DNA from 2 places in the Mesorhizobium sp. M0800 genome. Region 2 is predicted to be linked to the other one. Evidence: predicted binding sites of a transcription regulator. Region 2 holds the regulator's gene; the other holds the start of a gene.
What was found. The regulator PhoB, encoded in region 2, activates phosphate uptake and scavenging genes when phosphate is short. The targets are predictions, from matches to a motif close to TGTCATNNANCTGTCAT.

Region 1 (4,212 bases), on a different contig from region 2:
TCGGCAATGCATGTCGACATTTCCGTTGACATCGCCGAGCCGCATCGCGACGTCGCTGGCTTCGACATCGGCGAGGAGCGGTTTACGGCGCTGCTCGATTACGTTGCGGCAAGCTTCCGGCAGGGGCCGAACGGGGCCATCCCGATCGAGAGTGCGGCCTATTCCCGCTTCGATCGGTTCTTCGAAGCCAATGGTCATTTCAACGCGCTGATCGGCTGCAACACCTGGACGGCGGCGGCACTGCGCACGGCCGGGCTGCGCACCGGCTGGTGGAATCCGCTGCCGGCCTCGCTCGGCCTGTCGATGCGGCTTTACAATTGACAAGGCGACTTAGGACCGCCGAGCGTCCTACGCCCACCAACCATAGAGCCAGTCGAGATCGGCGGCGAGCTTTTCGGGCGAGCGCATCGCCAGGAACAGGTTGCGGGCCATCGCCACCGGCCCGGCCGCATGCCAGGCGAGGCGGTTGATGGCGCCGCGGCGGGCGACCTGGGCGACGCGCGGCCGCCGCGCCTGTTCCCAGGCGACAAGCGCCCCCTCAAGATCGGCTGTGGAGGCTGCAACGAAGCCGGCAAGCGTCGCCGCGTCCTCGATCGCCATCGCCGCGCCCTGTGCGGCAAACGGCGTCATCGCATGCGCCGCATCGCCGATCAGGGCGATGCCTTCCGGCGTCGTCCACCGCCGCTGCTCGACGGTGTGGATCGGCCATGCCATCCACGGCGCGGCCTCGCTCGCCAGACGGACCAGCGCCGGCGCAGTGCCGCGCATGGCGCTGGCGAGGCTGGCGGGGTCGGCATGCCCCGACCAGCCCTCGGCGATGCGCTCGTCCTTGGTGAAGGCCGCGAGGTTGAAGGCAGTGCCACGGCTGACCGGATAGGCGACCATATGGAAGCCGGAATAGAGGAATGCAGTAACACAATCGGGCGCACCGATCGCCGCAAAGGCTTGTCCGGCGAGGCTGTCGGCGGCCACCGTGGCGCGCCAGGCAAGCTCGCCCGAAAACCGGCTTCTCCGGAAATCGGCTGCCTTGCGGGCCAGTTTTTCTCGCACCGACGACCAGACGCCATCGGCGCCGATCAGCAGACAGCCAGCCTCGACCGTTTCGCCATCAGCCGATGCAGTAACGGCAACACCTTTCGGTCCGGCTGCGATGTTGGTCACCCGCGCGCCGGCGATTAGATCGATACCGGGCTGCTCCGAAACTCGTGCCATCAGCGCTGACTGCAGATCGGCGCGGTGGGCGACGAGATAGGGTGCTCCCCAGCGCGTTTCGGCCGCCTGGCCAAGCGGTACGCGCGCCAGCTTGCGCAGCGTGGCGGCATCCTTGAGCACGACCGCCTCCGGCCGCACCGCCGTCGCCAGCAGCCGATCGAGTACGCCGAGTTGCCGTAGGATGCGCGTCGCGTTGGGCGAAAGCTGGATACCGGCGCCGCCAGCCTCGAGGTGCTGTGCCTGTTCGAACAGTTTTATCCGGTAGCCGCGCTCGGCGAAGGCCAGTGCCGCGGTCAGCCCGGCGACGCCCGCCCCGGCGATGACCACCTGCCGGGACTGCGTTTCCTGCATCAGGTTTGTCGCGGAAGAATCAGGCGGCCTGGTCGATATAAAGGCAGCCCGGCGGCACCGTTTCCAATGCCTTCAGCTTCGGCGAATAGCGATAGAGCGTCGAGCAATACGGGCAGACCTTTTCATTGTCGTCGCCCATGTCGAGAAATACATGCGGGTGGTCGAAAGGCGGATTGGCGCCGGTGCACATGAATTCCTTGACGCCGATGTCGATTGCCGGATAGCCCGCATCGTTCTGGAAATGGGGAATGGAACCGCCTGCCATCGTCGTCTCCTGATCTTGTCGATTGCATCTGGATCATAACCCGTCTCTTTGCAAGATCGATGAAATGAAACTGTCGCAAAAGCCTGTCAGAGGATAAGTTAAGCCGGTTAAGGCTATGGTCGTCGAACGGTGTGGGAAGAGCGGAAACCATGAACGAACTGAAGCCGGTGCAGAACGAATTCATCACCGTCGAGGCGGCGAGCCGCGAAGGCGGCAATCCCGACCGCTTCGTCAATCGCGAGTTTTCCTGGCTGCAATTCAACCGGCGCGTGCTCGAAGAGTCGCTGAACGCCAATCATCCGCTGCTCGAGCGTGTTCGCTTCCTGTCGATATCGGCCGCCAACCTCGACGAGTTCTTCATGGTTCGCGTTGCGGGTCTTGCCGGCCAGGTGCGCGAGGGCATCGTGCTGAAGAGCCCGGACGGACGCACGCCCGAGCAGCAGCTTGAACAATTGCTGCGCGAGGTCGAGCGCCTGCAGGAGGACCAGCAGAAAAGCCTTTCGGCGCTGATGCTGCTGCTCGACAAGGAAGGCATCGAGAGCATCACCCGCGATGCACTGAGCAAGGACGAGAAGATCTGGCTTGAGGACCATTTCCAGGAGCAGGTATTTCCGGTGCTGACGCCGCTGTCGATCGACCCGGCGCATCCGTTCCCGTTCATTCCCAATCTCGGTTTCTCGATGGCGTTGCAATTGCGCCACCGTAAGAACGGCGAGGAAATGAGCGCGCTTTTGCGCCTGCCGGTGGCGCTGAGGCGCTTCATCCGCTTGCCGGATCGCAAGCGCCATGTCCGCTTCATCCCGCTCGAGGAGGCGGTCGGTCTTTATATCGGCAAGCTGTTCCCGGGCTACGAGGTCAAGGGTTCCGGCACGTTCCGTATCATCCGCGACAGCGATATCGAGGTCGAGGAAGAGTCCGAGGATCTGGTGCGCCTGTTCGAGACGGCGCTGAAGCGCCGCCGCCGCGGCTCGGTTATCCGGATCGAATTCGACCGGCTGATGCCGCCCGAACTGCGCGACTTCGTCGCCGGCGAGCTTGGCGTTTCGGCAAGCCGGATCAGCGTGCTCACCGGTCCGCTGGCGCTCAGCCAGATCTCGGAGATCGTCGCCGTCGCCCGCGACGATCTGAAGTTCACGCCCTACAATCCGCGCTTCCCCGAGCGCATCCGCGAGCATGGCGGCGATTGCTTTGCCGCGATCCGCGAGAAGGACATCATCGTCCACCACCCTTACGAATCCTTCGACGTGGTGGTGCAGTTCCTGCGTCAGGCGATGGCCGATCCGGAAGTGGTGGCGATCAAGCAGACGCTCTATCGCACCTCCAACGACAGCCCGATCGTACGCGCTTTGGTCGACGCCGCCGAGGCCGGCAAGTCGGTGACCGCGCTGGTCGAGCTCAAGGCGCGTTTCGACGAAGAAGCCAACATCCGCTGGGCCCGCGACCTCGAGCGAGCCGGCGTCCAGGTCGTCTTCGGCTTCCTCGAACTGAAGACCCATTCGAAAATGTCGCTGGTCGTGCGCCGCGAGGATGGCAGGCTGCGCAATTACGTGCATCTCGGCACCGGCAACTACCACCCGGTCACCGCGCGCATCTACACCGACCTGTCCTTCTTCACCACCGCCCCGACGATCGCGCGCGATGTCGCCCAGCTGTTCAACTTCATCACCGGCTATGCCGAACCGGCCGAGCAGATGCGGCTGGCCATATCGCCGTTCACGCTGCGCGACCGCATCCTCAAGCACATTTCGGACGAGATCAGCCACGCGCTGGAGGGCAGGCCCGCCCGCATCTGGATGAAGATGAACGCCTTGGTCGATCCGATCGTCATCGATGCCCTCTATGATGCCAGCCGCGCCGGCGTCGAGATCGATCTCGTCGTGCGCGGCATCTGCTGCCTGAGGCCGCAGGTGCCCGGCCTGTCGGAGAACATAAGGGTGAAATCGATCGTCGGCCGCTTCCTCGAGCACAGCCGCATCTACTGCTTCGGCAACGGCCACGGCCTGCCCTCGGACGGGGCGATCGTCTACATCTCCTCGGCCGATTTGATGCCGCGCAATCTCGACCGCCGTGTCGAGACCATGGTGCCGATCACCAATCCAACTGTGCACGAACAGGTGCTCGGCCAGATCATGCTCGGCAACATCATGGACAACCAGCAAAGTTTCGACGTATTGGCTGACGGAACCTCCCGGCGCGTCGTGCTGGAGGAGGGCGAGGAACCGTTCAACGCGCAGGAATATTTCATGACCAATCCGAGCCTGTCCGGACGGGGCGATGCGTTGAAGTCGCATGCGCCCAAGCGCATCGCGCAGTTCAAGCGCCGCAAGAAACAGAACGCAGCGACGGGCTGATGATTTCAGCATCCCAGGGCCGGCTTCAGGACC
Region 2 (4,212 bases):
AGCGCAGTGTCACGGCCTTCATCGGCCCTTCGGGCTGCGGGAAATCGACGCTGCTGCGTGTGTTCAACCGCATCTATGAGCTCTACCCAAAACAGACGGCCGAGGGCCAGGTGCTGCTCGACGGCAAGAACATTCTCGACCGGTCGCAGGATCTCAACCTCCTCAGGACCAAGATCGGCATGGTGTTCCAGAAGCCGACGCCGTTCCCGATGTCGATCTACGAGAACATCGCCTTCGGCGTCAGGCTCTACGAGAACCTCGGCAAGTCCGAGATGGACGGCCGCGTCGAACAGGCGTTGAAGCGCGCCGCGCTGTGGAGCGAGGTCAAGGACAAGCTCAACGCCAGCGGCTTGAGCCTGTCCGGCGGCCAGCAGCAGCGGCTCTGTATCGCCCGCACCGTGGCCGTGAAGCCGGAAGTCATTCTGCTCGACGAACCGGCTTCGGCCCTCGACCCGCTGTCGACTGCCAAGATCGAGGAACTGATCGACGAATTGCAAGCCGACTACACGATCGTCATCGTCACCCACAACATGCAGCAGGCGGCGCGTGTGTCGCGCCAGACCGCCTTCATGTATCTGGGTGAACTGGTCGAGTTCGACCGGACCGAGAAGATCTTCACGTCGCCCCGCGAGAAGCGCACGCAGGACTACATCACTGGCCGCTTCGGCTGAGCCGTTCCGATCATGCATATGAGGACAGGACCATGGGCGAACACACAGTCGCTTCTTTCGACGAGGATCTCGAGCAGATCAGCAAGCTGATCCGCGACATGGCCGACCTCGCCGGTTCGATGGTCGGCGGGGCGACCAAGGCCCTGTTGAATTCCGACAACGTGCTGGCGCAACGCGTCGTTTCCGACGACGCCATCATGGATGCGCGTCAACGCGAACTGGACGACCGCGCCATCACCCTGATCGCCAAACGCCAGCCGATGGCCCACGATCTTCGCCATGTGGTCGGAGCGATCCGCATGGCGGGCGACCTCGAACGCATCGGCGACCTTGCCAAGAATATCGCCAAGCGCGTGAGTGCGGTCGGCCTCAGCGCCACGCCGCGGGACCTGTCGCATTCCATCGACGCGATGGCGCAGCTGGTTCTCATCCAGGTGCAGGGTGTCATCGAGGAATATGCTGCAGGCGATGCGGCCGCGTTGGCCAAGCTGCGTGCCGCCGACGAGCGCATCGACGTCAAATACACGTCCGTGTTCCGCGAGCTCTTGACCTACATGATGGAAGATCCGCGCAACATCACCGCTTGCACGCACCTGCTGTTCTGCGCCAAGAATCTGGAGCGGATCGGCGACCATGTCACCAACATCGCCGAAAATGCGTATTATGTGCTGACCGGCGAGCAATTGCCGGTCAATCGTCCGAAGCAGGACGAAACGACAATGTCCGCACCGGTGACATGATGGGGGTGCCCAGCCGATGATCGCACCACGCATAATGGTGGTGGAGGACGAGGAGCCGTTGGGTGTGCTGCTCCGCTACAATCTCGAATCCGAAGGCTACCAGGTCGAGGTGGTGACACGCGGCGACGAAGCCGAGATCCGTTTGCAGGAGAATGTGCCCGACCTTTTGGTGCTCGACTGGATGATACCAGCGGTTTCCGGCATCGAGCTCTGTCGTCGGTTGCGGGTGCGCCCCGAAACCGAGCGGCTGCCGATCATCATGCTGACCGCGCGCGGCGAGGAGAGCGACCGGGTGCGCGGTCTTTCGACCGGCGCCGACGACTATCTGGTGAAACCGTTTTCGACACCAGAATTCATGGCCAGGGTCAAGGCGCTGCTGCGGCGCGCCAAGCCGGAAGTGCTGTCCAGCGTGCTGAAGGTCGGCGACATCGTGCTCGATCGCGAATCGCACAGGGTCTATCGCAAGAAGAGCGAAATCAGGCTCGGGCCGACCGAATTCCGGCTGCTCGAGTTCATGATGCGGCATCCGGGCCGTGTCTTCTCGCGCAGCCAGTTACTCGATAATGTCTGGGGCGAGACAATCTACATCGACGAACGCACCGTCGACGTGCATGTCGGGCGGCTGCGCAAAGCCGTCAACAACGGCCGGATGCCGGATGTCATCCGCACCATCCGCGGTGCCGGCTATGCGATCAGGGAAGATTGACCCGCCTGGTCAGGCTACGTTCTTTCTGACGCTGGGCCTCATTTGCGCGCCCGGCGCGAAAATCTCCTGGTCGACGAAGCTTAACGCCCGCATCGCGCAGCCTTCGCGGATCAGCGGCAATTCGTTCGGCTCTGTATCGAAGGAGATCGAGCCTGAATGCTGACCGCCGGCGGTCTGGGCGATTGCCTTCCGCAAGGCCGGCTCGATCAGATCGAAGGCGGCGGCACTGGCGCCGACCATCGCGACCGGTGCCGGATCGATCAGCGCGAACAGCGAGCCGAGACCGAAACCCAGCGCCTCGCCGGCCTTGCGGTAGGCCTCGCGTTCCGGCCCATCTTTCTCGCGCGCCCGAGCCGCCAGTGCTCGCATGTCGGCGTCGCTGACGTCGGCGACCGGTTCGCTGTCGTCGCTCATCTGCCTGGCGTTGCGCCAGATGGCGTAGTTGCCGGCATAGGCCTCGATGCAGCCGCGCCGCCCGCAACGGCAGAGCGCGCCGCCCGGACGATGGATCATGTGGCCAAATTCGCCGCCCGAGGAATGCGTCCCGGTGAACAGTTCGCCCTTCAGCACCAGCCCCATGCCGATGCCATGCGAAAGCAGGATGGCGATGAAGTCGTCGCGATAGCGATCCGGATTGCGCCAGCGCAAAGCCACCGCCATCATGTTGCAGTCGTTCTCCACCGTTGCCGGGATGCCGAATTCGCCCTCCAGCATGTCGGCAAAGGCGATGTCGGTCTGCGGCGTGATCGGCGACCACAGCATGGCGCGTGCAGGGGAGTCGGTAATGCCCTGAATCGCCAGGGCGATGCGGGCGACACTGCGGACGTCAAGGTCTGGATCCTGCAGCCGGCGCCGGACGATGGCCATGCATTCACGGATCAGCTCGTCGCGCGGCATGGTCAGCGTGTCCAGCCGGCGCTGTTCCTCGGCGACCACCTGTCCCGTATAGTCGATAATGGCGGCCGACAGGAAATTCAGCGACAACACCACGGTCAGCACCGCCGCCGCTTCCGGGTTGAGGGCGAGGCCGACCTGCGGACGACCGCGTTTCAACGAAACGGGCTCACTTGCCTTGCTCTCGGCGAGGATGCCTTCCCGTATCAGGTCGGAAGAGATCGCCGATATGGTCGAATGACTGAGGCCGGTGGTAGCTGCGATCTCAGTACGCGATGGCTGGCCGGCCCGGCGCACCGCCGAGATCACCATCGCCCGGTTGCGCCGGCGCAAATCGTCATGGCGGATTCCGACCGACATTGTTTTGCTTTCCTCCCGGTTGCCGCGGCCGCTCATGAACCGGAAGCCGTCGGTAATGTCCGACAAATAGTGTCGGATGCAGGCAAATAGTGTCAGATGCAGGTGGCGCTGTCATCGTTTATTCCGACGCTCGAAAAAACTCGCAGAGTCATCAAAATCCATCAGAATCGATGTTGACAGCAGCCGGAGATCGGGCCAGTATTTTTTCGAGGCTCGAAAAAATTAGAGCTTCTAAGCTGGTCTTTGAGCCAATTGGTCACGCCGTACGCGGCGCAGGGAGGATATGATGAAGAAATTCACGACCGCCATTCTGGCGGGTGTCGCCATGACGCTGGCGCTGGCGTCGGCGGCGCAGGCTAAAGACAAGGTCATCGGCGTTTCCTGGTCGAACTTCCAGGAAGAGCGCTGGAAGACAGACGAGGCCGCAATGAAGGCGGCCATCGAGGCCGCAGGCGACAAGTATATTTCCGCCGACGCACAGTCCAACCCCGGCAAGCAGCTCACCGACGTCGAGAGCCTGATCTCGCAGGGCGCCAACGCACTGATCATCCTGGCGCAGGACGCCTCGGCCATCGGGCCGGCCGTGCAGAAGGCACTGGACGAAGGCATCCCGGTCGTCGGCTATGACCGGCTGATCGAGAACAAGGACGTGTTCTATCTGACCTTCGACAACAAGGAAGTCGGCCGCATGGAGGCCCGCGAAGTCTTCAAGGTGAAGCCGGAAGGCAACTACGTCTTCATCAAGGGTTCGGGTTCCGATCCGAATGCCGATTTCCTGTTTGCCGGTTCGATGGAGGTGCTGAAGGAGGCCATCGACGGCGGCAAGATCAAGAATGTCGGC

Region 1: a site for PhoB is predicted at 1,889-1,905, ahead of NKI18_RS12165 (RNA degradosome polyphosphate kinase). Genes of this name have one in related genera too.

The regions. Positions count from the first base shown of each region.
Region 1 covers NZ_JAMYOZ010000007.1:170,332-174,543, reverse strand. Annotated here, with positions in the region: gene NKI18_RS12180 (TIGR02117 family protein) at 1-321, shown strand, start outside; gene NKI18_RS12175 (FAD-dependent monooxygenase) at 349-1,563, opposite strand; gene NKI18_RS12170 (zinc-finger domain-containing protein) at 1,583-1,828, opposite strand; gene NKI18_RS12165 (RNA degradosome polyphosphate kinase) at 1,978-4,179, shown strand; gene ppx (exopolyphosphatase) at 4,179-4,212, shown strand, end outside.
Region 2 covers NZ_JAMYOZ010000025.1:80,278-84,489, forward strand. Annotated here, with positions in the region: gene pstB (phosphate ABC transporter ATP-binding protein PstB) at 1-671, shown strand, start outside; gene phoU (phosphate signaling complex protein PhoU) at 704-1,411, shown strand; gene phoB (phosphate regulon transcriptional regulator PhoB) at 1,428-2,117, shown strand; gene NKI18_RS24565 (ROK family protein) at 2,127-3,371, opposite strand; gene xylF (D-xylose ABC transporter substrate-binding protein) at 3,658-4,212, shown strand, end outside.